DNA from 2 places in the Acidovorax sp. KKS102 genome. Region 2 is predicted to be linked to the other one. Evidence: predicted binding sites of a transcription regulator. Region 2 holds the regulator's gene; the other holds the start of a gene.
The links. The regulator NrdR, encoded in region 2, represses ribonucleotide reductase genes. The targets are predictions, from matches to a motif close to CACNANATNTNGTG.

Region 1: a site for NrdR is predicted at 5,224-5,237, ahead of C380_RS19790 (ribonucleoside-diphosphate reductase subunit alpha). Genes of this name have one in related genera too.

The regions. Positions count from the first base shown of each region.
Region 1 is NC_018708.1:4,304,550-4,319,938, reverse strand. It holds gene C380_RS19800 (hypothetical protein) at 80-673, opposite strand; gene C380_RS19795 (ribonucleotide-diphosphate reductase subunit beta) at 860-2,056, opposite strand; gene C380_RS19790 (ribonucleoside-diphosphate reductase subunit alpha) at 2,192-5,131, opposite strand; gene ampD (1,6-anhydro-N-acetylmuramyl-L-alanine amidase AmpD) at 5,508-6,137, opposite strand; gene C380_RS19780 (sigma-54 dependent transcriptional regulator) at 6,121-7,656, opposite strand; gene C380_RS19775 (nitrogen regulation protein NR(II)) at 7,668-9,371, opposite strand; gene C380_RS19770 (PP0621 family protein) at 9,394-9,621, opposite strand; gene C380_RS19765 (inner membrane protein YpjD) at 9,618-10,415, opposite strand; gene ffh (signal recognition particle protein) at 10,514-11,893, shown strand; gene mdoH (glucans biosynthesis glucosyltransferase MdoH) at 12,034-14,121, opposite strand; gene C380_RS19750 (glucan biosynthesis protein G) at 14,094-15,389, opposite strand, start outside.
Region 2 is NC_018708.1:1,955,751-1,971,139, forward strand. It holds gene aroC (chorismate synthase) at 245-1,342, shown strand; gene C380_RS08985 (bifunctional UDP-sugar hydrolase/5'-nucleotidase) at 1,379-3,193, shown strand; gene C380_RS08990 (DMT family transporter) at 3,389-4,291, opposite strand; gene nrdR (transcriptional regulator NrdR) at 4,565-5,014, opposite strand; gene glyA (serine hydroxymethyltransferase) at 5,036-6,280, opposite strand; ZMP/ZTP riboswitch at 6,316-6,469, opposite strand; gene C380_RS09005 (lytic transglycosylase domain-containing protein) at 6,553-7,398, opposite strand; gene C380_RS09010 (DUF349 domain-containing protein) at 8,317-11,073, shown strand; one part of gene C380_RS09015 (IS3 family transposase) at 11,237-12,120, opposite strand; one part of gene C380_RS09015 (IS3 family transposase) at 12,120-12,465, opposite strand; tRNA gene C380_RS09025 (tRNA-Leu) at 12,564-12,648, opposite strand; tRNA gene C380_RS09030 (tRNA-Leu) at 12,915-12,999, opposite strand; gene rnr (ribonuclease R) at 13,019-15,352, shown strand.

The sequences.
Region 1 (15,389 bases), 2.3 Mb from region 2:
CGGGAGAACCCATACCAAGATGCAGGCGAAAAAAAAACCCGGTGCGTGTGCACCGGGTTGAGCGCGTGGCGCGCCAGGATCAGGGCTTGTTGCCCGTAGGGAAAGGCCAAGCTGCCTGAGGGTTCAGCGTGGTTTGTGCTGCGGGGGCAGCAGCCGCAGGGGCAGGCGCCTTGGGGGCCTTCTTGGCCGGTGCAGCTTTCTTTGCGGGGGCAGCCTTGGCAGGTGCGGCAGCCTTCTTTGCAGCTACGGCCTTCTTGGCGGGAGCGGCTTTCTTTGCCGGTGCTGCTGCCTTCTTGGCAGGTGCAGCCTTCTTCGCAGCTACGGCCTTCTTGGCGGGAGCGGCTTTCTTTGCCGGTGCTGCTGCCTTCTTGGCAGGTGCAGCCTTCTTCGCAGCTACGGCCTTCTTGGCGGGAGCGGCTTTCTTTGCCGGTGCTGCTGCCTTCTTGGCAGGTGCAGCCTTCTTCGCAGCTACGGCCTTCTTGGCGGGAGCGGCTTTCTTTGCCGGTGCTGCTGCCTTCTTCGCAGCTACGGCCTTCTTGGCAGGAGCGGCTTTCTTTGCCGGTGCTGCTGCCTTCTTGGCAGGTGCAGCCTTCTTTGCGGCTACGGGTTTGGCTGTTGCAGCCTTCTTCGCGGGAGCAGCCTTTTTAGCGGCCGGTTTTTTCGCAGTTGCCATCATGTTCTCCTTGGGTCAATTTGCAAAGAGCACTTCCTGTCTGCAGTGGACAGAAAGCGATCCATGGAGATGGATCAAAACTCCATCTCCATGAACACGGGAACGCCCCGCAGGGCAGCACTCTGCGGCGCTGTCGGTGCTGGGCGTGGTGTAAAAATCCATGTGGTGTGGCCTGCAAAAAAAGCGCTAGTCCCAGGACAGCGCACCACCGGACTGGTATTCAATAACCCGGGTCTCGAAGAAGTTGCGTTCCTTCTTGAGGTCGATCATCTCGCTCATCCACGGGAACGGGTTTTCTTCGTTGGGGAACAGTGTCTCCAGCCCGATCTGCGTGGCGCGGCGGTTGGCGATATAGCGCAGGTAGCCCTTGAACATGGAGGCGTTCATGCCCAGCACACCACGGGGCATGGTGTCTTCGGCGTAGCGGTACTCCAGCTCGACAGCCTTGAGGAACAGTGCCTTGATCTCGGCCTTGAATTCCGCCGTCCACAGGTGCGGGTTTTCCAGCTTGAGCTGGTTGATCAGATCGATGCCGAAGTTGCAGTGCATCGACTCGTCGCGCAGGATGTACTGGTACTGCTCCGCAGCGCCTGTCATCTTGTTCTGCCGGCCCAGCGCCAGAATTTGCGTGAAGCCCACGTAGAAGAAAAGGCCTTCCATCAGGCAGGCAAAAACGATCAGCGACTTGAGCAGGGTCTGGTCGGTTTCGGGGGTGCCGGTTTTGAAGGATGGGTCCATGATCGCTTCGATGAAGGGGATCAGGAACTCGTCCTTGTCACGGATCGACTGGACTTCGTTGTAGGCGTTGAAGATCTCGCTCTCATCCAGGCCCAGCGACTCGACGATGTACTGGTAGGCGTGGGTGTGGATCGCTTCTTCGAAGGCCTGGCGCAGCAGGAACTGGCGGCACTCAGGGGCAGTGATGTGGCGGTAGGTGCCCAGCACGATGTTGTTGGCGGCCAGCGAGTCGGCGGTGACGAAGAAACCGAGGTTGCGCTTGATGATGCGGCGCTCGTCGTCGGTCAGGCCGTTGGGGTCCTTCCACAACGCGATGTCGCGCGTCATGTTCACCTCCTGGGGCATCCAGTGGTTGGCGCAGGTGGCCAAGTATTTTTCCCACGCCCACTTGTACTTGAAGGGCACCAACTGGTTGACGTCGGTCTGGCCGTTGATGATGCGCTTGTCGGCTGCATTGACGCGGCGATGCGCTGCGGCGGTGACGGGTGTCGTGGAGGTTTGTGCTGCAGGGGCCGTGGTGCCCACGGGTTGCAGCGAAGGTGTCTGGAAAGCGAGAGGCGGTTGTCCCACCTGGCGGTTGTTGGGCAGACCGCCGTCCAGTTGATTTTGCGATGAGGGCTTGACTTCTTCGTCCCAGGTCAACATAGATTTTCCAGTGTTCGGATTATGAAAGCAGTGCTGCGAAAAGAAAAGCACTGAAGCGTTGTGCAGCAAGGTTTTGTTGCTTCACAGCACCGAAGCAACGCCCCGGGCGATTCCGAAGCGTTGCTCGCAAAGTGCTTACTGGCAGGCCTCGCAGCCAGGATCGTCGATGGCGCAGAACTTCACGTCCGTCGCTGGCACCGCCGCGGCCTGTTGAGCAGCTGCTGCTGCAGCAGCTTCCAGCGGGCTGGGCTGCGCTTGCGCCGTGGCAGAAGCTGCCGATGCGCCGCTGTCTCCACCCGACGACACGGCATTGAGCTGGCGCGTGTTCACGGTGCTCATCTCGACGTGTGTGGCGCTTTGCGTGCGCAGGTAGTAGGTGGTCTTGAGGCCACGGACCCATGCCAGCTTGTAGGTGTCGTCGAGCTTCTTGCCCGATGCGCCAGCCATGTAGATGTTCAGGCTCTGTGCTTGGTCAATCCACTTCTGGCGGCGCGATGCGGCCTCCACCAGCCACTGAGGCTCGACTTCAAAAGCTGTGGAGTACAGCGCCTTGATGTCCTGCGGCACGCGGTCGATGGGATGCAGCGAACCCTTGAAGTGCTTGAGGTCCATGATCATCACGTCATCCCACAGGCCCAGGCGCTTGAGATCGCGCACCAGCCCGCTGTTGATCACGGTGAACTCGCCCGACAGGTTGGACTTGACCGACAGGTTGCCAAACGAGGGTTCGATCGAGGCATCCACGCCGATGATGTTGGAGATGGTGGCAGTGGGCGCAATGGCCACGCAATTGGAGTTGCGCATGCCGTCCTGCGCAATCTTCTTGCGCAGGGCGTCCCAGTCCATCGTGGACGAGCGGTCCACTTCCACATAACCGCCACGGGCCTTGGCAAGCATGTCCAGCGTATCAAACGGCAGGATGCCGCGGTCCCACAGCGAACCCTTGTAGCTGGAGTACTGGCCGCGTTCCTTGGCGAGCTCGGTGGAAGCCCAATAAGCGTAGTAGCAGATGGCTTCCATCGACTTGTCGGCGAATTCCACTGCTTCTTGCGAGGCATAAGGAATGCGCAGCGCATACAGGCTGTCCTGGAAGGCCATCACGCCCAGGCCCACGGGGCGGTGGCGCAGGTTGGAGTCGCGGGCCTTGTTCACGGCGTAGTAGTTGATGTCGATCACGTTGTCCAGCATGCGCATGGCCACGGTGATGGTCTTCTTGAGCTTCTCGTGATCGATCTGGCCGTCTTTGATGTGCTGCAGCAGGTTGACCGAGCCAAGGTTGCAAACGGCAGTTTCGGTATCGCTGGTGTTCAGCGTGATCTCGGTGCACAGGTTGGACGAGTGCACCACGCCAGCGTGCTGCTGGGGCGAGCGCACGTTGCAGGCATCCTTGAACGTGATCCAGGGATGGCCGGTTTCAAACAGCATGGTCAGAATCTTGCGCCAGAGGTCGGTGGCCTGCACGGTCTTGGCGGGCTTGATCTCGCCGCGTGCGGCTTTTTCTTCGTAAGCCACATAGGCCTTTTCAAAGTCGGCGCCGAACAGATCGTGCAGATCCGGCACGTTGGAGGGCGAGAACAGGGTCCAGGTGCCCTTTTCCATCACGCGGCGCATGAACAGGTCGGGAATCCAGTTCGCCGTGTTCATGTCGTGCGTGCGGCGGCGGTCGTCGCCGGTGTTCTTGCGCAGTTCCAGGAACTCTTCGATGTCCAGGTGCCAGGTTTCCAGGTACGTACAGACGGCGCCCTTGCGCTTGCCGCCCTGATTCACCGCCACGGCCGTGTCGTTCACCACCTTCAGGAACGGCACCACGCCTTGCGATTCGCCGTTGGTGCCTTTGATGTGGCTGCCCAGTGCGCGCACGCGCGTCCAGTCGTTGCCCAAGCCGCCCGCGAACTTGGACAGCAGGGCGTTTTCCTTGATGGACTCGTAGATGCCATCGAGGTCGTCCGGCACCGTGGTCAGGTAGCAACTCGACAGCTGTGAGCGCAGCGTACCGCTGTTGAACAGCGTGGGCGTGCTGGACATGAAGTCGAAGCTAGACAGCACTTCGTAGAACTCGATGGCGCGGGCCTCGCGGTCGGTTTCGTTCAGCGCCAGGCCCATGGCCACGCGCATGAAGAAGGCTTGGGGCAGCTCGATGCGGGTCTTCTTGACGTGCAGGAAGTAGCGGTCGTACAGCGTCTGCAGGCCCAGGTAATCGAACTGCAGGTCGCGCTCGGCCTTGAGCGCAGCACCCAGGCGGTTCAGGTCGTATTGCTTGAGCAGGCGCTCGTCCAGCAGCTCGTTGTCCACCCCCTTCTGGATGAAGGTGGGGAAATAGTCCTTGTAGGCCTGGCCCATGTCGCTTTGGGTCACGTCACGCCCCAGCACCTCACGTACTATGGTGTGCAGCAGCAGGCGGGCCGTGGCGTAGGTGTAGTCGGGATCTTTTTCGATCAGGGTGCGGGCGGCCAGAATGGATGCCTTGTAGACCTCGTCCATGGGAACGCCGTCATACAGGTTGCGCATGGTCTCGGCGACGATGGGAGCGGCCTTGATGTCAGCGCCCAGGTTGGCGCAGGCCGACTCGATCAATGCGTGCAGGCGCAGGATGTCCAGCTGCACACGTTGGCCGTTGTCGATCACGTGCATCACCGGGGTGGCGGGAGCGAGCTGTTCCTGGTGGTGGGCGCGCTCCTGCGTGCGGCGCTCGCGGTACAGCACGTAGGCGCGGGCGACTTCGTGGTGCTCGCCGCGCATCAGGCCCAGCTCGACCTGGTCCTGCACATCTTCAATATGGAAGGTGCCGCCGCCCGGGCGCGAGCGCATCAGGGCGCGGACCACGTTCTGGGTGAGCGTATCTACCACCTCGCGCACGCTGGCAGAGGCGGCGCCCTGCGTGCCGTGCACTGCCAGAAACGCCTTCATCATCGCCACTGCAATTTTCTGGGGCTCGAACGGCACCACCGCGCCGTTGCGGCGAATGATCTGGTAATGCGTGAGCGGGTGCCCGGAAGCTGCGGCCGCTGCAGCGTGTGTGGCGGTATCCGCAGAGGTGGTGGGCGATGGGGAAGGCGTGTTCAAAGCAGCTTGCATGGGTGTCCTCTTCTGTGGGCTGTCTGGGGTGGCGTGCGGCCTGGAGCGCCGCCGCAGTGTGTTGGTGCTGCACCGGACTTCAGTCTGGCGCACACTATATATGGTGTGTCGAGGCGGTTCAAGACACTACCGGTAGTGTACCGCTGGAATGAGTCCCCAAAACCGAAACAGCAGGTTCCCAACCCCGTTGCCTTGGCAATAGGCACCTGCGGCGAACCCTTGTAAACGCGATGTGGGCGATGCAAAACCTTGCAGCGGCGTACCTTGGCGGCGGATTTCCTGCGCCAGGCCGCGCTGTGCTTGGCTGCAAAAATATGTGCGAACGCACAAAGAAAAAATTGCCTTGATGCGCCCGTGCGACAGTGAAAGCGCGGCGTCAGCGAAGCTGCTGCGGGCCCGTCTGTGTGCCTTGCGGGAATCGCTGCGCTGGCCAGCCCAGGGCCTGTTGCAGCCTGGACCAGTCAAAGCCCGGGCCGGGGTCAAGCTTACGCCCCGGGGCGATGTGTTCATGCCCCGCGATATGCTCGATGGGGTAACGCTGCGCAATGTCCTGGCAGACCCAGGCCAGTGTCTCGTATTGGGCGGACTCGAAGGTGAGGCCCTCCAGGCCCTCCAGTTCAATGCCGATGGAATCGTCGTTGCACTGGCTCCTGCCTCGGTAGAACGATTGCCCCGCATGCCAGGCTCGCTGGTCGCAATCCACAAACTGCCACAGCGCACCGGTGCGCTCGATGAAAAAATGGGCGGACACCTGCAGTCCGCGAATGCCCTGGTAGTAAGGGTGCGCGTCCCAGTCCAAAGTGTTGGTGAACAGCTGTTGCACAGTGCCGCCGCCGTATTCACCCGGGGGCAGGCTGATGGAGTGCACCACGATCAGGTCCACCCCCGAGGCCTGTACGGGGCGTGGTCCGAAGTTCGGCGATGCCAGCCGCTGGGCTGCCAAGTGCCATCCGCCGTCCCAGTGCGTGGGGGCTGCTGCCGGGGCGCTGTCAGCCCTGGTCGTCATGCGGGTCCTGGTCGTTGGGTACCGCGATGTTCAGCCGGGCAATGCGGTAGCGAATCTGGCGCAGGCTGATGCCCAGGCGTGCCGCCGTGGCCGTGCGATTGAATCCGGATTCTTTGAGCGCGCGGATCAGGATCTCGCGCTCCTGCTGATCCAGCCAGGCCTGCAGGTCGCTGGGGAGGGGCACGGTGCATCCGCTGGCCAGAGGCTGTTGGGTTGGGGCGGTATCGGGCGGGGAGGAGGCTCCGCCAGTCGGAACCTCTGCCGCACTGGCCAACGCGGACGGTGTAGGGCGCGCCCTCTGCACCTCTGCCGCGCCGCTGGGCGCATCCACCTGCAACTCGTCCCCATCGCTCAACGCGACTGCACGGTGCAGCAGGTTTTCCAGCTCGCGTACGTTTCCGGTCAGTGGGTGGGCGGCGATGGCGTTCAGTGCATGGTCGGTGAGCTGGGGTACCGGCATGCCGGACTCGTTGGCAATGCGGGTGAGCAGTGCTGCACACAGTGCGGGCAGATCCTCCCTGCGCTCGCGCAGCGGCGGGATGACGATCTCGATCACATTGAGCCGGTAGTACAGATCCTGGCGGAACCGGCCGGCCTGGACATCGGCCGCCAGGTCGCGGTGGGTGGCGCTGACGATGCGCACGTCCACGGTTTCTTCCTGGGTGGAGCCCAGCGGCCGCACGCTGCGCTCCTGGATGGCGCGCAACAACTTGGATTGCATCGCCAGCGGCAGGTCACCGATTTCGTCGAGGAACAGGGTGCCCCCGCGTGCGGCCTGGAAGTAGCCGTCACGGTCTTGCGAAGCCCCGGTGTAGGAGCCCTTTCGGGCACCAAAGAATTCGGCTTCCAGCAGGTTTTCAGGGATGGCTCCGCAGTTCACGGCGACCAGGGGGCCATCCGCGCGCTGGCTGCTGGCGTGCAAGGCCTGGGCCACCAACTCCTTGCCGGTGCCCGACTCGCCATGGATCAGCACGGGCGCCATGCCGCGCGACACCTTGGCCACGCGCTGTTTGACGTTGCGGATGGCGTCGGACTCGCCCACCAGGCGATCCAGGGCGGCGTTGGCACTGCCGAATTCGCTGGCCGCCGCATTGGGAGACCGGCTGGAGCCGTTGCTGCGTGCCGCACGCGGAGGGGGGACTCCGCCGGTGCCCTGGATGGTCGAGGCCACCACCGAGCGGAACTGCTTGAGGTCCACGGGCTTGGTGAGATAGTCGAAGGCCCCCGCACGCAGCGCCTCGACCGCGTTTTCTGCCGATCCGTAGGCGGTCATGACCACGCAGCGCTCCCGGCGCTGCTGGTCGCGCAGGTCCTGCAGAAGCTCCATGCCAAACCCGTCAGGCAGCCGCATGTCGGTGATCACCGCGTCAAAACGCTGGGCCTTGAGTTGCTCGCGGGCCTCCTGCACGTTGGACGCGGTCTCGACCCGGTAGCCCTCGCGCAGCAAGGTGAGCTCGTACAGGGTGCGCAGATCGGGTTCGTCGTCAACGACAAGGATGGAGGCGGCAGGGGCGTTCATGGAGGCTGCAGTCAGACCACGATGGTGTCAAACAAGGTGGCATTGTCGGCGGGGCGGGTCGTGCGGCGGAAGCCCACGGTGAAGGCGTTGCCTCCGATGTCTCCGCGTGCGGTGGGGCGGTTCAGGCGCTGGTAGCTGATGGAGGCGCCATGGCGCTGGCACAGCTCCCGGCAAATATAGAGGCCCAGGCCGCTGGAGCGGCTCTCGGACGAGAAGAAGGGCTCGAACAGATGCCGCTCCACAGATTTGTCCATGGGCGCTCCGTCGCTCCACACCTGCAGGCTGACCTGGCCGGCAGGCGTATTGCGCGTGGTCACCGACAGCGAGTCGGGCTCCGGGCCCATGTAGCGCAGGGCGTTGTCCAGCAGGTTGACCAGAACGCGACGCAGGTGCTCGGCGTCAAACTCCACCTGGGTGGCACCGGTATCCAGCGACACCACGGCGCGTCGCCGCGCGGGGTCCTGGGCCTGCCAGTCGTTCCAGATCTGGGCGACGGTTTCGTCCAGCACCACGGTGGAGGCGGGGGCGTGGCTGATCTGGTGCTGCACGCGGGCAATGTCCAGCACCTCTTCGGCAATGCGTGCCAGGCGGTCGGCGTTCTGCTGCACCATGTGCGCCAGGCGCTTTTGTGCCGGCTCGTGCAGGTCTTCTTCCAGCAGGGCATTGGCCTGCACGATGGCGGCCAGCGGGTTGCGGATCTCGTGGGCCACGGCGGCAGACATGCGGCCCATGGCCGCGAGTTTTTCGGTGCGCAACCGCGCTTCCATTTCCCGCAAGTCGTGCAGGAACATCACGCACAGCCGCTCGGAGTGCGTCTGCAAGGCCGCATTGCGTGTGGACGTGAGCCAGGTGCGCACATGCAGGCCGGTGGGGCTCTGGCCTTCGTGCAGCAGATCAACATCGGCCGTCTGGGGCTGTTCGTGACGGAAGGTGCGCCGCGCCAGGATCACCAGGGGGTGCCACGGCGCGGTGGAGGTCAGGGCAAACGGCAACTCGGTCAGTGCCACGCCACCCAACAGCTGCAGCCCTGCGGGGTTGGCAATGCGCACCACATCGGTCTCGTCCACCACCAGCACCCCGTCGGTCAGGTTCTGGATGACCAGTGCACTGACCTGCGTTTGCACGCGCGCCGCGATCTGGCTTTGTTGCGCCACTTCCTGTTCGCGCGCCAGGCGGGTGGCCAGCTGGTGCACCAGATAGCTCACGATGAAGTAGCCTGTGCCGGTCAGCGCACTTTGCAGGTAGCGCTGGCCCTCGTCGCCCGTGCTGTACTGGCCCACCCACCAGGCCCAGCCCAGCAGCAGCAGCGTGACTGCGGCAGTGGTGCCCAGGGCCAGGGTCAGCGTGCCCATGACCGCTGCGATCAGGATGGGCAGGCCGAACAGGGGCGTGTAGTTCATGGTGCCCGCATGCAACAACTGCAGCGCAGTGATCGCCGCCAGGTCCACACCAATGGAGGGCAGCCACTGCGGGCCGGCGCCGGGCGACGGCGGGGCTTTACGCGACAGCACCCGCAGCACCATGGTAGCTACGAGGTAGGCGACACAGACCGCAATTACGGTAGGACTCTCCGCTTGGTTGATGAGTTGCCCGGCCCCCTGCAGCACCAAAAGTGCCAGGGCCACCATGACGCGGCCCGTCAGAAAACCGAGCCACAGCCGTGCGAAGGGGGCGTCTGCGGAAGGCGGCAGTGGGCCTGCGGGCGCTGCTTGCATGGTCACAACGGCAAGGCGTCGTTCAGGCCGGGCCCATGCGCCGGTGCTCGGCGCTGCAATAGGCCTGACTGCCCATCATCAGGGCTTCGGCCTGCGGGATGTGCACGCCGCAGTGCGCGCAGGCCAGCATGTCCTGCGGCAGGGCAGGCGGTGTGGGGGGCGCTTTGGGCGCCGCCGCATCAGGGGCGCGGCGGCTGCGCCAGATACCTACGGCCACCGCGATGACGACCAACAAGACCAGGTACTTCATGCGCTGCGGCCCAGAACAACTTCCAATACAAAACGCGAGCCCACATAGGCCAGCAGCAACAGGGCCGAGCCCGCATACAACACACGCACCGCATTGCGGCCCCGCCAGCCAAAGCGGGCACGGCCCAGCAGCAGCGTGGCAAAGGTCAGCCATGAGAGCATTGAAAACACGGCCTTGTGGTCCCACCGCCAGGCCCGGCCATACAGCGTCTCGCCAAACAGCCAACCGGCCAGCAAGGTGGCGGTGAGCAGCACAAACCCCGCCGTCACGAACCGGAAGGTCAGTCGCTCCAGCGTCAGTAGTGGGATGCCGCTGTGCGGGTCTTCAGCCTGCCGGATGTGGCGCTCGGCGCGTGTCATGAGCCAGGCATGCACCACCGCCGCTGCAAACAGGCCATAACACGCAATGCCCAGCGCCAGGTGCAAAGGCAGCCAGGCGGATGCGGTCACGTGCAGCGGCTGCCCGGGGAACAGCATGGCCAGCACGATGGCGGCCGCGCCCAGCCCTGCCAGTACCCAGCGTGACTGCATTTGTGGAAACAACTGCCGTTCCACGGCATAGACCGTGAGCACCAGCCAGGCGGTCATCGACAGCGCGGGCGCAAAACCGAACCGGGGCGCATCGCCCCACAGGCCCCAGACCAGCACCGCGCCGTGCAGCAACCACGCGACCAGCAGCGCATTGCGCGCTGCTGCAGCCCCCAGGCGGGAGGCTGCGGCAGCCGGCACGGCATAGGCCACGGCAGCGGCCAGGGCCAGCAGCCAACTGACGGGGGAGCTACTCGTTAAAATCATGGGCACAGTTTAGCCTTTCGCCCACCGCCAGCGCCCTGGCGGGGCTGCGCACGCAACGCCCTTGTTGACGGCGCGCAGCCAATACCGGAAACACCCCTATGGCCTCCGCCCTTACCGACAAACTCACGCGCCTCGTCAAGGAGATGCGCGGCCAGGCCCGCATCACCGAATCCAACGTGCAGGACATGCTGCGCGAAGTGCGCATGGCGCTGCTCGAAGCCGACGTGGCCCTGCCCGTGGTGCGCGACTTCATCGCCCGCGTGAAGGAAAAGGCCCTGGGCCAGGAGGTGCTGGGCTCGCTCAAGCCCGGGCAGACGCTGGTCAGCATCGTCAACCGCGAACTGGCCGCCACCATGGGCGAGGGCGTGGCCGACATCAATCTGGCCGCCCAGCCGCCTGCCGTGATCCTGATGGCCGGCCTGCAAGGTGCGGGCAAGACCACCACCACGGCCAAGCTGGCCAAGCACCTGATCGAAAAGCGCAAGAAGAAGGTGCTGACCGTGTCGGGCGACGTGTACCGCCCGGCGGCCATCGAGCAGCTCAAGACCGTGACCAAGCAGGCCGGTGCCGAATGGTTCCCCAGCACGCCCGACCAGAAGCCGCTCGACATCGCCCGCGCTGCCCTCGACTACGCCAAGAAGCACTACTTTGACGTGCTGCTGGTCGATACGGCCGGCCGCCTGGCCATCGACGAAGCCTTGATGAAGGAAATCAAGGACCTGCATGCAGCGATCAATCCCGTCGAGACCCTGTTCGTGGTGGATGCCATGCAGGGCCAGGACGCCATCAACACGGCCAAGGCCTTCAAGGAAGCGCTGCCCCTCACCGGCATCGTGCTCACCAAGCTGGACGGCGACTCACGCGGCGGTGCCGCGCTGTCCGTGCGCCAGATCACCGGGGCGCCCATCAAGTTTGCGGGTGTCTCGGAGAAGATCGACGGGCTGGAAGTGTTCGATGCCGAACGCCATGCGGGCCGCATCCTGGGCATGGGCGACATCGTGGCGCTGGTGGAGCAGGTCACCGCCGGGGTGGACATGGAGGCCGCACAAAAGCTGGCGGCCAAGGTCAAGAGCGGTGACGGGTTCGACCTGAACGACTTTCTCTCGCAGATCCAGCAGATGAAGCAGATGGGCGGGCTTTCGAGCCTGATGGACAAGCTGCCCTCTCAGCTCACCGCCAAGGCCGGTTCGCTGGACATGGACAAGGCCGAAAAAGACATCAAGCGCAAGGAAGGCATCATCCAGAGCATGACGCCCCTGGAGCGCCGCAAGCCCGAACTCATCAAGGCCACGCGCAAGAAGCGCATTGCCAATGGCGCGGGCGTGCATGTCCAGGAGGTCAACCGCCTGCTCAAGGAGTTTGAACAGATGCAGGGCATGATGAAGAAGATGAAGGGCGGCGGCCTGATGAAGATGATGAAGCGCATGGGCGGCATGAAGGGCATGGGCGGCGGAGGCATGCCCAAGATGCCTTTCTGAAAGGTTTTCAAGCCTTTTTGGCACCAGGCGCTACAACCATATGCCTGAGCTGCTATGAAAATATGAGTGAACAAAAAAGCCGACATGTGTCGGCTTTTTTATGGCCTGCCCGGCTGGGGGCGGTGGTTCGGTCTGGCACCTCAGGCGGTTTGCAAGGCCATGGGCCGCCCCATGCGCCCCGCATGCAGCCAGGCGCGGCGCAGCACCGGGGGCGACCACGACTCCTCAGGAATCAGCAGCAGTCGCTGGGCACGCAGCGCCCGGCCCAGCGCGATCTGGCTGGTCCACACCGCCAGCGGAATCGCCAGTGCCAGCGGCAAGCCCACGGGCATCAGCCACAACAATGCGCTGCTGTCGATCAGCGCCACGCCCGCTGCCAGCATGGCGATCACGGCGCTCATGGGGGCCAGCTGGCGCACGGCGTGGCGCCAGGGCACGGCATGGGCTTCGCGCGGGGGCGACTTCCACTCCAGCTTCAGGCCGGTCAATGCGATCAGCACGAACAGCGAATGCGCCAGCATGCGCACGGGCGCCTGCAGGATGGCCATGACGCTCTCCAGCACGGCGCTCTTGAGCAGGCTGAAAGCGCCGCCGTACTGCTTTTGCTCGCGGCGCATGAACACCGCAGTCACGCCCAGGATGCGGGGCAGGAACAGCAGGCACAGGGTCCAGGCCCACAGCGCCAGCAGCTCGGCGGGCAGGATGTGCCAGTCCGCCACCAGCTTGGCGCCCGACAGCCACAGGGCCGTGCCCAGCGTGAGGAAGGCCAGCCACAGCGGCGCCGACAGATAGGCCATGGCGCCGGTGATGAACATGGAGCGGTGCACGGGGTGGATGCCGGGCTCGGCCATCAGGCGCGCGTTCTGCAGGTTGCCCTGACACCAGCGCCGGTCGCGCTGCAGTTCGGCCAGCAGGTCGGGCGGCTGCTGCTCGTAGCTGCCGATCAGGTCGGCCACCAGCCACACGTGGTAGCCCGCGCGGCGCATCAGTGCGGCCTCCACAAAGTCGTGCGACATGATGCCGCCAGACAGACCACCCGTGCCCTGGATGGGCGCCAGCGCGCAGTGCTGCATGAAGGGCGCCACGCGGATGATGGCGTTGTGGCCCCAGTAGTGAGATTCGCCCAGCTGCCAGTACTGCATGCCCAGCGTGAACAGGCGGCCCGTGACGCGCGACGCGAACTGCTGCGCGCGGGCGTGCAGCGTGACATGGCCGATGGCCTGCGTGGCGGTCTGGATGATGCCGGCCGTGGGGTGGGCTTCCATCAGCTTGGCCATGGAAACGATGCAGTCGCCGCTCATCACGCTGTCGGCGTCCAGCACCACCATGTAGCGGTAGTCCTTGCCCCAGCGGCGGCAGAAGTCGGCCACGTTGCCTGCTTTGCGGTGCGTGCGGCGCGTGCGCAGGCGGTAGTACACCTGCACCTGGGGCTGCTGGCTGTGCTGCGCCAGGGCGTTGCGCAGCTCTTCCCAGGCAGCGCGCTCGGCGCGGGCAATGGCGGGGTCGTTGCTGTCGGAGAGCACAAACACGTCGAACGTGGTGCCATGGCCGGTGACGGCCACCGACTCGCAGGTGGCCCGCAGCCCGGCAAACACGGTGGCCACGTCTTCGTTGCAGATCGGCATGATGATGGCGGTGCGGGCGTCGGGCGCCAGGGTGTGCCCAGCTACGCTACTTGCCGACAGCGCATGCCGGTCGCCGCGCAGCATCACCCAAAAGCCCATCAGCCCGGTCAAAAAGCCGGTCACCACCCAGGCGGACAGGAGGGCAAACAGCGCGATCTGGCCGTAGCCCAGCCACGCGTTTTCGTAGTCGGGCTGCACGCTGGCAAACAGGGTGCTGGCCAGGGCCGTCGTCAGCACAGTGAGCAGCGCAAACGTCCAGCGGCGGCGCTGCGCTGCGCCTTGCCACGCGGCGGTGGATTCAGCGGGGGCTTGTGCCGCCGTGGTCGGTGCGGGTTGTGGGGATGTACGGCCCGTGAGGCGCAGCAGCACGGCAATGCCCACGCTGTTCCAGAAGCCGCGCCAGGGCAGGGGCACCATGGAGCCGCGGTGCAGGGGCGGTGCCGTCACCGCATTGGGGTGGCGCTCCTCGCGCAGGGTGCTGCGTCGGCTGGGGGTTGGCCGGGGGTAGGCCACACCGCGCCGCGCGACCACGGCAGGGCCGGTGGATGCGTGGGTGCCGTGGGGGTCATGAGGGCTTACTCGGGAAGACTGATGTGCGTCCATGTTTCACTCACAGCGTGGTTGTCGTGTTGGAGAAAAGCGCGCAGCTCGATGGGCCGGTCGGCCTGCAGGCGCTGGATGCGAACGGTCATGCGCCACCCGCCGGTGGCGGGGTTGCGGTAGGCAATGTTTTCCAGCACCTTGGCGTTGGCATCGCTGGTCACAATGGCCTTGAGGGAGGCCTCCGCAGGCAGGGCCTTGAGAGCCGGGCCCTCGAAATCGACCACGTACTGCACCTGCTGGCGCAGAGCCTGGGCCGACAGCTTGGTGTAGCCCATGCCACGGCGCGACTGGGTGGCCCAGGCGCTGGGCGGGCGCTGCTGTTCATCGCCCTGCCAGCTGAGCTCATAGGCAAATTCCAGCGGCTGGCCGGGGGCTGGCATCTGGGCGGGCACCCAGTACGCCACGATGTTGTCGTGCGTCTCGTCGGGCGTATTCAGCTGCACCAGCTCCACACGGCCCGCGCCCCAGTCGTGCAGGGGACGGACCCAGGCGCTGGGGCGGCGCTCGTAGCGGGCTTCCACGTCCTCGTAGCTCGCCCACTGGCGGTCGCGCTGCATCAGGCCAAAGCCCTTGGGGTTTTTGGTGGCGAACGAGGTGACCAGTGTTTGCCGGGGGTTCTGCAGCGGGCGCCACAGCCACTCGCCTTCGCCCGTGGCCACCATGAGTCCGTCGGAGTCATGCACTTCGGGGCGGAAGTCTTCCTTGCGTGGCTGGTTCTCGCCGAAGAAGAACATGCTGGTCAGCGGCGCAACGCCCAGCGTGGCGATGGGTGGGGTGCCCGAGGCGGCGCGCAAAAAAATGCGGCTGCGCACCGTGGTGGTGGTCTGCGCGCCGGGCTGGATGTCAAAGCGGTAGGCGCCCGTTGCGCGTGGCGAGTCGAGCAGTGCGTACACCGTGACCTGGGTGGACAGCGGGTCGGGCCGCACCAGCCAGAACTCGGTGAAGCGGGGAAATTCCTCGCCCCGGCCGCCCACGGTGTCGATGGCCAGCCCGCGTGCCGACAGGCCGTACTGCTGGCCTTGGCCCAGCGCGCGGAAGTAGCTCGCCCCCTGGAAGACCACCAGCTCGTCCTTGTAGGCGCTGGAGTTCAGGTGGTTGTGCAGTCGAAAGCCTGCAAAGCCCAGGTCGCCCCAGGCCTCGGGCCGCAGCTGGTTCTTGCCGTAGTCAAAGTCCGCGCGGCTGTAGGGGATGTGGCGCACGCCCTGGGGCGTCACCTCGTTGATCAGCACCGGCTCTTTCTGGTACAGCCCCAGATGGAAGAACATGGC
Region 2 (15,389 bases):
GACCCGGAGAGGGGGGCGCGAGGGCGGGCATGTAGATCCCAGAAATCGATGGTTACATGCTAACAAGCGCTCAGGGGCCTGCCAAGCGAGATATGTCCTGCCCGTGCCTCGGCGCCACGCCCCCGATATTCGGCCCCTGCGTACCTTGGCGCAGCGGAATATGCCTGTGGTGCGTGGTGGTGCGCCGCAGCAAACCGGTGTTGCTGCTCGGGGCTCCCCGGGAGCTCTGGGATAATCCGGCCCCATGAGCGGCAACACCATCGGTACCCTATTCGCAGTCACCAACTTTGGTGAATCCCACGGCCCGGCCATTGGCTGCGTGATTGACGGCTGCCCGCCCGGCATGCCCCTCACCGAGGCCGATATCCAGGCTGACCTGGACCGGCGCCGCCCTGGCACCAGCCGCCACGTCACGCAGCGCAACGAGCCCGATGCGGTGGAAATCCTCTCCGGCGTGTACGAGGGCAAGACCACCGGCACCCCCATTGCCCTGCTGATCCGCAACACCGATCAGCGCAGCAAGGACTACAGCAACATCGCCGAGAGCTTCCGCCCGGGCCATGCTGATTACACCTACTGGCACAAGTACGGCATCCGCGACCCGCGCGGCGGCGGCCGGTCTTCCGCCCGCCTGACGGCGCCCACGGTGGCCGCGGGTGCCGTGGCCAAGAAGTGGCTGGCGCAGCAATATGGCGCCGAGTTCCGCGCCTGCATGACCCAGCTGGGCGAACTGCCCATCCCGTTCGAGAGCTGGGACCATGTGCGCAACAACCCCTTCTTCGCCCCCGTGGCCGACGTGCAGCAGTACGAGGATTACATGGACGCCCTGCGCAAGGCCGGTGACTCTTGCGGCGCGCGTATCCGGGTGCAGGCCACGGGCGTGCCGGTGGGCCTGGGCGAGCCGCTGTACGACAAGCTCGACGCCGACATTGCCCATTCCATGATGGGCCTGAACGCCGTGAAGGGTGTGGAAATTGGCGCAGGCTTTGCCAGCGTGGCCCACCGGGGCACCATGCATGGCGACTCGATGACGCCGCAGGGCTTCCGCACCAACAACGCCGGCGGTGTGCTGGGCGGTATCAGCACCGGGCAGGACCTGGAGGTGAGCATCGCCATCAAGCCCACCAGCTCCATCATCAGCCCGCGCGAGTCCATCGATATCCATGGCAAGAGCACCGAAGTGATCACCAAGGGCCGCCACGACCCCTGCGTGGGCATCCGCGCCGCGCCGATTGCCGAAGCGCTTCTGGCGCTGGTGGTGATGGAGCACGCACTGCGCCACCGCGCCCAGTGTGGCGACGTGGTACCGCCCGTGCCGCCCATCCAGGCCTCGTTTCTGTAACACCAACTCCCACCGTCCCAGGGGCGGTGCGTCTGTATGAGCAACCGCTTGTTCCGGGCCTTCCGTTGCCGGGCGTTGGCCGCCTTGGTTGTACCGCTGTGGCTGGCTGGCTGTGGTGGCATGACACCCATTTCGCCCACCGCCCCTGCGGCGGGCAGCGCGCCGGCCCACATCGACATCACCCTCATCGGCTTCAACGACCTCCACGGCAACCTGGAGCCGCCCCACATGGCGCACCGGGTGCAAGGGCCGGAAGGCCCGGTGCTGGCGCCTGCCGGGGGCATGGCCTACTTTGCCAGCGCCATGGCCGCCCTCAAGGCCCAGTCGCCGCACCATGCGGTCGTGTCTGCGGGTGACATGGTGGGCGCCTCGCCGCTGGTGTCGTCGCTGTTCCTGGACGAACCCACCATCGAGGCGGTCAACCGCATGCAGATCGACTTCAATGCGGTCGGCAACCACGAATTTGACCGGGGCTGGCGCGAGCTGCTGCGGCTGCAGAACGGCGGCTGCGAAAAATTCACCTCGCGCGAGCCCTGTCGCATCAGCAAACCGTTCGAGGGCGCAAAGTTTGGCCTGCTGGCCGCCAACACGCTGCGCGAGGACGGGCGCACCCTCCTGCCCGCCACGGGGCTCAAGCGGTTCACCGAAGGCGGTGTCACCGTCACCATGGGGTTTATTGGCCTCACGCTGCAGGCCACACCCACCATGGTCAGCCCGTCGGGCGTGGCCGGGCTGCGGTTTGAGGACGAAGCTGTCACCGCCAACGCGCTGATTCCCCAGCTCAAGGCCCAGGGCGCCGATGTGATCGTGGTGGCCATCCATGAAGGTGGCGGCACCACGGCGGGCGTGCAGGAGACCAGCTGTGCGGGCCTGTCTGGAGACATCGTGCCCATCCTGGAGCGCCTGGACCCGGCCGTGGATGTGGTGGTCTCGGGCCACACGCACCAAGCCTATGTGTGCGACTACAGCCGCGTGAACCCGGCCAAACCCTTCTTGCTGACCAGCGCAGGCCAGTACGGCACGCTGCTCACCGACATTCAGCTGCGCGTGGACACGCAGACCCGCCGCTTGGTCCGTAAAACGGCGCGCAATGTGGTGGTGCAAGGCGAGGCCTTCACGGGCGCCCAGGGGCCTGTGCCGCTGACCACTGCCGTGCCGACGTTTCCTGCGGACCCTGGCGTGCAGAAGATCATCGATACCTACTGCGCCGCCGCCATTCCGCTGGCCCAGCGCCCGGTGGGCCAGGCCCAGGGGGCGATGCGCCGCCAGCCCAATGCGGCTTTGGAGAGCGTCTTGGGCAATCTGGTGGCAGACGCACAGCTGCTGGCCACGCGGGCGCCCGAAGATGGTGGCGCGCAGTTGTCGTTCATGAACCCGGGCGGCCTGCGTGCGGACCTGGTGCCGGATGAACAAGGGCTGGTGCGTTACGGCCAGCTGTATGCCGTGCAACCTTTTGGCAACCAGCTGGTGATCAAGACCTTCACGGGTGCGCAGATCCGCGCCGTGCTGGAGCAGCAGTTCGCCAGCGGCGGCAATACGGTGCAGCGGCCCCGGGTGCTGTCGGTGTCCAGCGGCTTCAGCTACCGCTACGACCTGAGCCAGCCCGCCGGGGGGCGCATCAGCCACATGGTGCTGAATGGTGCGCCGGTGACCGATACGCAGTCAGTGCGCGTGGTCATGAGCAGTTTTCTGGACAGCGGTGGTGACAACTTCACGGTGCTGACGCAGGGCCAGGACCGGCGCGTGGGCGAACTGGACCTGGATGCGCTGGAGGCCTACTTCCGGCTGCAGAGTCCGGTGGCACCGCCTGCTACCCACCGCATCACCCGTGTTGCGCCCGCTGCGCGCTGAGCCGTGTCCACCGGGCACCATCGCCCGGAGGGGCCTAGTGTGGTGTTGCACTATCTGGCACTTAAAAACCGCGTCTTTTCGGCCAGGGCTGCGTTGCAAATCCTCGCGATACCTTCGGGTATCGCTGCGGTTTGCGCCTTGCCCTGACCAAAAATCCATCGGTTTTCAATGTGCCATTCAGCGCGCAACACCACACTAGTCGGCTGTGCGGCGCAGCGCACCCAGCCAATGCAGCGGGTTGAAGCCGGTGACCAGCCCGGTCGCCACCAGCACCAGCGCGCCACCCCAGAGCATGCCCGGCCCCAGGGCCTCACCCAGAAAGATATGGCCCCAGGCCACACCAAACAGCGGGATCATGAAAGCGGAGCTCATGGCGGCGACCGGGGACACCTGTGTCAACACCCGCAGGTTGAGCCAATAGGCCAGCCCCGAGGTCACCACGCCCATCACGGCCACAGCGGCCAGTGCCCCGGGGGTGAAGTGTGCGGCGGGCAGGGTCCATGCGGCGCCCGGTAGCAACAGCACCAGCGCTGCGGCGTGGATGCCTGCTGCGATCGACAGCGGTGACATACGCTGTGTCGCACGCTTCATCCAAGTGGTGGAGATGCCGTAGCAAGCCGAAGCCGTCACGCAGGCTGCAGCAGCAGTCAGCAGCGCGGGCGTGGGCTCCACGGGCCCTAGCTGCACGATCAGCGCCACCCCGGCAAAGCCGCAGAGGCAGCCGGCCCATTTGCGTGCGCTCAGCGTGTCTTCCTTCATCCACGCGGCAGCGATCACCCCAAACGGGACGGCCATGGTGTTGAGCAGCGAGCTGTAGCCCGCTGGCAGGTGCAGGGCTGCCCAGGCGTACAGCAGAAAAGGCGCTGCCACCGTCAGCGTGCCCAGCCCCAGCAGCTCTCGCCAGCGACGCCAGGGCCAGGGCTCGCCTGCCCAGCGCATGATGCCCATCAGTGTGAGCGTGGCCAGACCAATGCGCAGCGCGGCCATCACATTGGGGCCCAGCACCGGACTGGCAACGCGAATGAAAAGAAAGGAAGCGCCCCACAGGGCAGACAGCAGCACCAGCTGCAGGAAATGGCGGGTTTTCACCGCGTGCATTGTCAGGCACCTTCGTGGTGCTTGCTGGCGTGTGGCAGAGCCGTTTTGATGCAAAAATCGCCTGAAGCGCTAGTGCATCATGCCGTGATAGCTATGAAATTAATAGCTGCTGCAAAGTAGCTTGTGCGACATGCTCTAGGGCCGGTGCCGAAGCCGGGGATTTGCAAAATGTGTCGGTAGCTACAGGCTGCATCGGGCAGACCCAGTAGCCGCGTGGGGCTCAGGACGGGAAACGGCGGGCGTTGCCGTAAGGTCTGGCCCAACGAGCGCGCGCTACTTGCGCACTTCATCGACCATGGCACGGAAGTCGTCGATGTCTTCAAAGCTGCGGTACACGCTGGCAAAGCGGATGTAGGCCACCTTGTCGAGCTTCTTGAGTTCGCGCATCACCAGCTCGCCGATGCGGCTGGAGATCACCTCGCGCTGGCCCAGGTTGAGCAGCTTTTCTTCGATGCGTTCGATGGCGCTGTCGATCTGGTCGGTGCTCACGGGCCGCTTGCGCAATGCCAGGTTGAACGAGCCCAGCAGCTTGCTGCGGTCGTATTCAATGCGCCGGCCGTCCTTCTTGACGATGGCCGGGAAGTTCACTTCCGGCCGCTCGTAGGTGGTGAAGCGCTTGTCGCACGCGCCGCACTGGCGGCGGCGGCGGATGAAGACTCCATCCTCAGACACCCGCGTTTCAACGACTTGCGTTTCGAGGTGGCTGCAGAAGGGGCACTTCATGGGCGCAGAGAACCGGCTTGCTTAGCGGTAGACCGGGAAACGTGCAGTCAGGGCGTTGACCTTGGCGCGCACGGCGGCGATGTTGGCTTCGTCGCGAGGGTTGTCCAGCACGTCGGCGATCAGGTTGGCCGTGATGCGGGCTTCTTCTTCCTTGAAGCCGCGCGTGGTCATGGCGGGGGTACCAATGCGCACGCCGCTGGTCACCATCGGCTTTTCAGGGTCGTTGGGGATCGCGTTCTTGTTGATGGTCATGTGGGCGGCGCCCAACACGGCCTCGGCTTCCTTGCCGGTGATGCCCTTGGCGCGCAGGTCCACCAGCATCACGTGGCTTTGGGTGCCGCCGGACACGATGCGCAGGCCGCGTGCGGTCAGCGTCTCGGCGACCACCTTGGCGTTCTTGGCCACTTGCTCCTGGTAGGCCTTGAACTCGGGCTGCATCGCTTCCTTGAAGGCCACGGCCTTGGCTGCGATCACGTGCATCAGCGGGCCGCCTTGCAGGCCGGGGAAGATGGCGCTGTTGATGGCTTTCTCGTGTTCTGCCTTCATCAGGATGATGCCGCCACGGGGGCCGCGCAGGCTCTTGTGAGTGGTCGATGTCACCACGTCGGCGTGGGGCACGGGGTTGGGGTACACGCCCGCAGCGATCAGGCCGGCGTAGTGGGCCATGTCCACCATGAAGATCGCGCCGATTTCCTTGGCGACCTTGGCAAAGCGTGCAAAGTCGATGTGCAGGCTGTAAGCAGAGGCTCCGGCCACGATCAGCTTGGGCTTGTGTTCGCGGGCCTTGGCTTCCATCGCGTCGTAATCGATCTCTTCCTTGGCATTCAGGCCGTACGAGACCACATTGAACCATTTGCCCGACATGTTCAGCGGCATGCCGTGGGTCAGGTGACCGCCTTCGGCCAGGCTCATGCCCATGATGGTGTCACCGGGCTTGAGGAAGGCCAGGAACACGGCCTCGTTGGCCGAGGCGCCGCAGTGGGGCTGCACGTTGGCAGCATCGGCACCGAAGATCTTTTTCACGCGGTCGATGGCCAGCTGCTCAGCCACGTCCACATGCTCGCAGCCACCGTAATAGCGCTTGCCGGGGTAGCCTTCGGCGTATTTGTTGGTGAGCTGGGTGCCCTGCGCCCACATCACGGCGGGGGATGCGTAGTTCTCGCTGGCGATCAGCTCGATGTGGTGTTCTTGCCGAGCGTTTTCGGCCTGGATGGCGGCAAACAGCTCGGGGTCGGTTTGTTCGACAAGAATTTTGCGGTCGTACATGATTGGCAGTCCTATGAACTTGTGTCCCTTGAAACAAGGGCTGCCCAGGCGAACGGCTGAACGCACGGGGCAGGGCCCCTGCGGCACGCTTCCCAGTGGTTCACAAGAAGTAGGTTCTTGCTGGTTTCCACGTCAGCGGCTGCATCCATTGGCTGAATGCAGCGCCTATCGCCAGTCGCGTACCCCGTTAGTGTAGCCGACACGGCACTGCTGCTACACCGTCGAAACTGCCGGAGGCCAAGGTTGTTACCCGGGCGCCGGGAGCCTGCCTGTTACAGGCCCGGTGTCAGCAACGCCACCTTGTCGCTTACCGCAGCTGGTGTTGGGGTGCGAGGTGCTGCTGCAGGGATGCTCTGCACAGGAGCCTGGGTAGACAGGGAGGGAGGGGGGTTGAAGGGCACTGCGCGACCACCGGCCACCTGGCGCAGGCGGAAATGTTCCGCCATCACCTTGGCGGCGTAGCCACCGTCGTCGGCCATGTTGCCTGCGCCCACATAAAAGCGCAGGCCACCTTCGAGCGATCCTGCGCGAGCGATGCACTCTTGCAGCACCTTCACGCCGACCCGCAGGTTGCTCACCGGGTCAAAGGCGGCAAAGTGGCCGCCAAAGTTCTGGTACTTGTCGGTGTGCACGCGGGTCATCACCTGCATCAGCCCTTGGGCGCCCACAGCGCTTTCGGCAAACGGGTTGAAGCTGGACTCGATGGCCATGATGGCCAGGATCAGCGTGGGGTCGATCTTGGCGCGGGTGCCAATCTCGTAGGCTTCGGCGACCAGGGCGCTGAGGGGCTCTGGCGCCACACGGTACTTCTTGCTGAGCCAGAAGGCCACGGCAGCCTGCTCCTTGGGCAGGTCCTTGGGGTTCACTGCCGTAGCGCGCTCGCTGGCTTCGGGCTCGATGGGCATGCCCAGCATTTCTACCTGGCGGGCTTGCAGCCAGTTCATCAGTTGCTCTTCACCTGCCTGGCGCAGATCGGGCCGTGCTGTGAGTGCAATGACGACGAAGGCAACGGCCAGGCCGATGAGGGCAAAGCTGTTGTGGGTGATTTCAAGAAAACCTTCGGTCACGTCGGCCGCGAAAGTTCGCACGCCGGAGACTATTTTTCCTGACGCTGTCATAGCTCTTCCTTTCTGAGGCGGGCCAGCGGAGCGGAGCAGTCACGGTGGACGGTGCTTTGCTGGCAGATCGCCTGGATTGGTACGCCATCAAGTCCGGGCTGCACGTCTGTGGAGTGCTTGGCGCCCTGGATTGACTTAGCCGGGTTCGGCAGCGATTGGGGTTTGTACTAGCCCCGTTTTTGGGGCTGGCGGATTCTAGAAGCTCACTAAATGCATAGTCAATACTAACAATTCAATATTTAAGACATAAAAATTATGAAAAATCTGTAAAAAATCACAGTTTTTCTGAGCCAAGTGCTGTTTTTCGTTGGGAGCGGCCGTGCAGCGGCTGACATCCGCATGTCAAATTCAATCGGACTTTTCGCCGCCATTGAGAATCCGATTTGAGTTGGCGAAGCGAGTTTGATAAGGTGGAGGCGCCTGTAGATTTCAGGCATCGCCAGACGAAGCGAAGTCTCCCTCCGAGGGCATTCAGTGCCAAGGTGCAGCAGATGCCGCTTCCATGGCAACCCCTGGAGGCAATCCCTTGCCTCCGCGCCATGCGGACCTTTCTCTCCGCATCGCGACCGATGGCAAAGACCGTTGTGTCAGCCGTCAAGCCCGGCGGGCAGGCCCTTCAGGCACTGCTCGTCGGGCTTTCTTATTGGTGTGTCGCCTTGTGGGTGGGCGGCACAGTCTTATATATAGATAATGGGGGCTGTTCCCTAGAGCGGCGACCCTTCGCCCGGATTGCCGGGCGACATCCTCGCCGGGCCTTGCTCCAGATCACCCTGCAGGTGTTGAGTAGGCGAGCCGCTACGGCCTCTGGCCCAATCCGGTGAAAATAGCCCTTTCGTTGTCCTGGCGCGCGCTTGGCGCGGTCGTTCGGGCACGGCCCTGGGCTCTGCGCCTGGGATGCCTTCGTAATCCATTGGATCCATGTTTCCATTTTTTTCCCGCAGCAAAATGTCCGACGCATCTGAAGTGAATCCGGCCCCGGCCAAAACCCATGAGCCGCATCCGCTCGATGCGCTGACTGGTGGCGCTTTCTCTGCCGCCACCTCGGGCGAGCGCGCCTCCCGCATCCGCGACTGGCTGGCCACGCAGCCATCGCCTGAGCAACTGCAAGAGGTGTTCAAGGAGCTGAGCGGACGTGACAAGGGCGCGGCCCGTGCAGTGCGCGAACGCCTGGACGAAATCCGCCGTGCCAAGGGGCAGGAAGCCATCGCGGCAGAGTGGGCTGAAAAAGCCCAGGCCCTGCTGGCGGCCCCCAAGCTCAATATTGCAGATGCTCTGGCCTGGCAGCGGGATGCCGCCAAGGCTGGTGCCCCATTGTCGCGCGAGCCGTTGTCCCTGCTCAAGGTACAGCTGGCCGACCGTGTGAAGGTCATCGAAGACCTGCAGCACCGGGTCCAGGTGCAGCGCGAGGCGGCTGTGTTGCTGGCACAGCGCATCGAAGTGCTCTCGACCAAGCCCTGGCGCGATGCGCAGGCTGCGCTCGAACTGCTGCGCGCCGATGTCGCGCGCTGGCAGGAGCAGGCCCAGGAGCTGACGGGTGATGCCAGCTGGGCGAGTGTGGAAGCCAGGTTCCCGCCGTTGCTCGATGCCTCGCGCACCCAGCTGCTGGTGGTGTGGGAGGCGTTCCAGCCTGCCGTGGCGCAAGCGGCCGCTGCCGCAGAAGATGCTGCTGCACCCCTGCCACCTGTGCCGGTGTGGGCGGACGAGCTGCGCGCTGCACGTGGCTTGCCCACTGCCGCTTCTGAGGCGGCCGCCGCCTCTGCTGCAGCCAGCAAGCCCGCGCGGGCTGCCAAGCCCAAGGTGGCTCCAGAGGTGATTGAGAAAGCCCACCAACTGGTGCGCGATGCCTTGGCGACGCTGGAGAAAGAAACGGCCGAGGGCCACGGCAAAGCCAGTGCTGGCGCTGCCGCTGCACTGCGCGCCGTGCTCAAGGTGCATGGCAAACACATCGATAACGCCCTGGAGCAGCAGGTGCACACGGCGCTGGTGGCTGCTGGTGAGCTGGAAGGCTGGCAACGCTGGAGTGCCGACCAGGTGCGTGAAGAGCTGGTGGCCAAGGCCGAAGCGCTGCTCAACCGCCCCGAAGGCCAGGCCTTGGGTGGCCGCAAGATGCAGGAGACCTTGCGCAGTCTGCGTGAGCAATGGAAGCAGGCGGACCAAGGCGGTGCGCCCAACCACGCGCTGTGGAAGAAATTTGACGAGGCCTGCAACGCAGCGCACAAGGTGGTCGAGGCCTGGCTGGACAAGATCCGCGCTGAAGCTGCTGAGCACAAGGCCCAGCGCCTCGCGCTGATCGAAGAGGTCAAGGCCTGGGCGCAGGAGCATGCTGCGTCGGGCGACTGGAAGGCCATCAACCGCGCGCTGTACCAGTTTGGCGACCGCTGGCGCGAAGGTGGCCATGTGGGTGAAAAAATCTTTGCCGAACTTCAGCCCCTGTGGAAGCAGGCGATCGCTCTGGCCGCAGCGCCGCTGGAGGCGGCGCAGAAAGAAAGCCTGGCACGTCGCCACGCAATGATCGAAGAGGCCACTGCATTGGGCGCTGCCCCTTCGCTGCGCATCGATGCCGTCAAGGCGCTGCAGCAGCGCTGGCAGGCTGAGGCACAGACGGTGCCGTTGGACCGCAAGCACGAGCGGAAGCTTTGGGACGCTTTCCGCAAGCCCATTGACGAGGCGTTCAACCGCAAGTCGGCCGACCGCGAGCGCGCTGTCACTGAACTGAGTGCGCGGGACCGCGTGGTGCTGGACGCGTCCAAGGCCCTGGAGGCTGCCAACGCCACCGGTGATGCGCAGCAGATTCGCGCCGCCATGCAGGCGCTGGAAGCCGCGTTGCGCGGCCAGGCCCAGGCGGCGGAAGCCGTTGCCACGGCCAACAAGGACGCTCAGTCGCAGGCTGAAGCGCAGTCGGTTGCGGCGCCAGCCGCGGCTGAAGGGGGGGGGGAGGCGGTGGAGGGTGGCGATGCAGCGGCTGCGGCCCCCGCAACACCTGCTGCTCCCAAGCCTGCCGCGCGGCCCGTGGTGGCGGTGCGCGGGGATGACCGCCCCGGCATGAAGAAGGATGCTCCGGCGGCTCCTGGCCGAGGTGCTCGACCCGGTGATCGTCGCGATGGCCGTCCGGGCGACCGTGACGGTGCCCGCGGCCCGCGTACGGATGGCCGTATGGGGGATCGCGGTGACCGGGGAGGCCGCTTTGGTGATCGCCCTGCGTTTGAGGACCGTGGCCCGCGCCTGGGTGACACGGCATTCCGTGCCCAGCGCGAGGCGATGGAGCATGCGCAGCTGGCGCTGAAGAAACTGGCGGCCCAGGCCCACGGCGAAGCGCTGACCCAGTTGCTGACCGCCTGGGAAAAGCGCGATGCAGCGCTGGTGCCCGGTGCGCAAGAACTGGGCTCGGGTGTGACGGCATCGGTGCGCAGTGCCTGGACCCAGGCGTTGTCTGCGGCGCCCAAGGGCGATGCCGCGGAAGCCATGTTGCGGTTGGAGATGGCGGCAGAGGCGCCAACGCCGGCGGAGCACATTGCTGCACGGCGCATGCTGCAGCTGCAACTGCTGACACGCCGTAATGATCCCGCACCAGCCCAGACCTGGGGGCAGGATGTGGCGCGCGTGTTGGCAGGCCCCAGCGATGCGGCCAGCGCACGCCGTCTGCAGAACGTCCTCAAGACGCTGTTGCGCAAATAAACGAAACGCAGGGAGTGTGCGCACTGCGGTGCGCATGCCGCCACGGCATCCGACAGAAAAACGAGATCGCGCGCGGTCTCGTTTTTTCTTTTGGGTGTGCGTGGGCCTGGTGACCCGTCCTGAATAGCGTTGACACCCAGGACGGTTAAAAACTCCAGCCGGACTATCCGGCCAATGACGCCCGATGCACTGCATCGGGCGTTTGCATTTTCAGCGACAGATGCGGTCGCTCGCAGTTATAGATGTCGACTGACTGCTCGACCATGCGTCTGGCCTGCCCCAGATCGGCGGGGCGCTGCAGCAAGAACTCACTCTTCAAGATGCCATTGACCCGCTCGGCCAGCGCGTTCTGGTAGCAGTCGTAGCCGTCCGTCATCGAGCAGATCACGCCGTGGCGCTTGTGCAGGGCCTGGTAGTACGTCGCGCAGTACTGGATACCCCTGTCGGAGTGGTGCACCAACTGTCGGCTGCTCTGTCGCCCCGAGAGCGCCATCTTCATGGCCTGCGCCACCTCTTCGGTCTGCAGGCTCTCATGCACGTGCCAGCCGACGATCTTCCTGGAATACGCATCCGTGACCAGGCTCAGATAGACGAACTTGCCGTGTGTGGGCAAGTAGGTGATGTCAGCCACCCAGACCTGCTCGCTGCCGCTGGCGTGGATCTGTTGCGGCCCTACCTTGAGAAGGTTCGGATGGTGCCTGAAGCGGTGGTGACTGTCTGTTGTCTTGTGATACGCCCGCCGGGGTGCCACCAGCAGCCTGGCATTGCGCAGGACGTCGAACATTGCATCGCGGCCCAAGTCGATGCCTCGGCGCTGTAGCGGCTCCTGCAATAAGTGGTGCAGCTTGCGCGTGCCTATGCGTGGTTGGCGCATGCGCTGCTCGCGCACCAACTCCACCACCGTCTGCGCATTCGCCAAGCGATCGGCCTCGCGGCGCCTACCCTGGTAATACGCCTGACGGCTGTGGCCCATATGCTGGCAAGCCCTCTTCACGCTCAACCCTGCGATGAGGTTTTGCGCGAGGACTTGCCCAAAGGCTTTTTTACGATGCGCACCCCATAGTCCTTGCGCAGCACGTCGATGACGGCTTCGAATAGCCTGGCCTTCTCCTGCGCCTGTGCGAGCTGCACCTGCAGCGCCTTGATCTGCTGCTCGGGCGTGAGAGCAACAGTGTTCTTCTTGTCTATCGGCATGGCTGCAGATGATGCCGCAGGACTCCAGCCCAGGCGACCGTGCTTGCGCAGCCAGACCAGAACCGTCGAGCGACCCTGGATGCCGTAGTGCTGCTGCGCCTGTTTGTACGTGAGCTCGCCTTTTTCCACCTGCTCCACCACCGCCAACTTAAAGGCCAGTGTGTAGTCGCGCTGCGTGCGTTTGACACTTGATTCCATGACACATACCCTTTTTGAAAGGTCCTCGTGTCAACGCCAGGCAGGACGGGTCTGGAAAACAAAAAAGCCGTTGCGAATGCAACGGCTTTTTATGTGTTTGGTGCCCAGGAGAGGACTCGAACCTCCACGATGTTACTCGCTAGTACCTGAAACTAGTGCGTCTACCAATTCCGCCACCTGGGCTTTCAGATCAGCTTCGAATTATAGGATGTTTTTTGGGGCATTCGGAGAACTTGCTCATTTTTTTGAAAATTTTGTGCGAAGGTCCAGGCGCGGGGGCTGGCTTGTCGCGGTCACCACAACCTCCCGCATGGCCCGACCGCCGCGCCGGGTCTGGCCCGGCAGGGCTGGGTGTTTTTGCGTGTGCATGACGCGCCGGAAAATAAAAAAGCCGCTGTATGTGCAGCGGCTTCGATATTTTGAAAACCTTGGCTGGTTCTCGTTAAACTTGGTGCCCAGGAGAGGACTCGAACCTCCACGATGTTACTCGCTAGTACCTGAAACTAGTGCGTCTACCAATTCCGCCACCTGGGCATTTCAGGAAAGACTAAGATTGTATAACAAAAAATCCACCTCCGGCACGCAGCCCGCTCCACATTTGTCGCAAGAGATCGAAGGCAGCGTGCAAGGGCACCGTGATGGACACGGTTTCGTCATCCGCGACGATGGCGAAGGCGATATCTATATTCCCCCGAATGAAATGCGCGCCGTCCTGCACAAGGACCGCGTGCGTGTGCGCATCGTGCGCCAGGACCGCCGTGGCCGGCCCGAAGGCCGCGTTGTGGAAATCATCGAGCGCCCGCCACAGCCCATCATCGGCCGCCTGCTGCAGGAAAGCGGTGTCTGGCTGGTGGCGCCGGAGGACAAGCGCTACGGCCAGGATGTGCTGATCCCCAAGGGGGCCACCGGCGCCGCCAAGCCGGGACAGGTCGTGGTGGTCGAGCTGACCGAGCCGCCCGCGCTGTTTGGCCAGCCTGTGGGCCGCATCACCGAGGTGCTGGGTGAAGTCGACGACCCGGGCATGGAGATCGAGATTGCCGTGCGCAAGTACGGCGTGCCACACGAATTCTCAGAGGAATGCCTGGCCCAGGCCAAAGCCCTGCCCGACAAGGTGCGTGCGCAGGACAAGAAACGCCGCGTAGACCTGACCGACGTGCCCCTGGTCACCATCGACGGCGAAGACGCGCGCGACTTCGACGATGCCGTGTACTGCGAGCCCGCCAAGGTCGGCCGCAGCAAGGGCTGGCGCCTGCTGGTGGCCATTGCCGACGTGAGCCACTACGTGGAGACCGGCAGCGCCATCGACATCGACGCCTACGACCGCGCTACCAGCGTCTACTTCCCGCGCCGCGTGATTCCCATGCTGCCCGAGAAGCTGTCCAACGGCCTGTGTTCGCTCAACCCCGAGGTGGAGCGCCTGTGCATGGTCTGCGACATGCTGGTCACGGCTAAAGGCGAGGTGCACGCCTACCAGTTCTACCCGGCTGTGATGTTCAGCCACGCGCGCTTTACGTATACCGAGGTGGCAGCCATCCTGGCCAACACGCGCGGACCCGAAGCCAGCAAGCGCAAGGACCGGGTCAAGGACCTGCTCAACCTGCACGATGTGTACCGCGCGTTGCTGGTGGCACGCCAAGCGCGCGGCGCGGTGGACTTCGAAACCACCGAGACACAGATCGTCTGTGACGAAAACGGCCGCATCGAGAAGATCGTTCCCCGCACCCGTAACGATGCGCACAAGCTTATCGAAGAAGCCATGCTGGCCGCCAACGTGTGCAGCGCTGACTTCATCGCGCAGGGCGGCCAGCCTGGCCTGTTCCGCGTGCACGAAGGCCCAACGCCCGAGAAGCAGGAGATCCTGCGCAACTACCTCAAGGCCATGGCTGTGGGCATGACGATTGGCGACGACCCCAAGCCGGGTGACTTCCAGGCGATTGCCGAGGCGACCAAGGAGCGGCCCGACGCGCAGCAGATCCACACCATGCTGCTGCGCTCCATGCAGCAGGCCATCTACACGCCCATCAACAGCGGCCACTTCGGGCTGGCCTTTGATGCCTACACCCACTTCACCAGCCCCATTCGTCGCTACCCCGACCTGCTGGTGCACCGGGTCATCAAGGCCATCCTGAACAAAACGCAGTACAAGCTACCTGCACTGCCCACACCGGGCGAGGCCCATGCCAAGCTGGCCAAGCGCCTGGCAGCACGTGTGGCCGCACCTGGCACCAAGCCGCGCAAGGACGTCAAGCCGCCCAGCCGCGAAACCCAGGCCTGGGAAGCTGCTGGCCTGCACTGCAGTGCCAACGAGCGCCGCGCCGATGAGGCCAGCCGCGACGTGGAAGCCTGGCTCAAGTGCAAGTACATGCGCGAGCACCTGGGTGAAGAATACAGCGGCGTGGTGAGCGCCGCGACCAGCTTCGGCATCTTCGTGACGCTGGATGCGATGTATGTCGAAGGCCTGGTGCACATCACCGAGTTGGGCGGCGAATACTTCAAGTTCGATGAAGCACGCCAGGAGCTGCGTGGCGAACGCACGGGCATCCGTTATGCCATTGGTGCCCGCGTGCGGGTGCAGGTGAGCCGTGTGGACCTGGATGGCCGCAAGATCGACTTCCGCCTGGTACGCGAAGGCGAAGAGCTGCTGGGCCGTGCGCTCAAGGACAAGGGTGTTGGCGCTGATGGTGCAGGCGGCGGGGCCCGCAAGGCCGGTGGCCGTGCGGGTGGCCGCAAGGCCGACAAGGGCGCTGCGATGTCGGCCACCGAAAAGGCAGGCCTGACCCGCGAGCGCGCGGCGCGTTCGCCCATGCAGTCGCTGAAGGCGTCGGTCAAGAAGGCGGTGGCGGGCAAGTCCAGCAAGGGCAAGGCGCGCAAGCCACGCCGCGGCTGACGGCCCTGTGCTGGTGGGCCTGAGGGCTTCCAGTTCA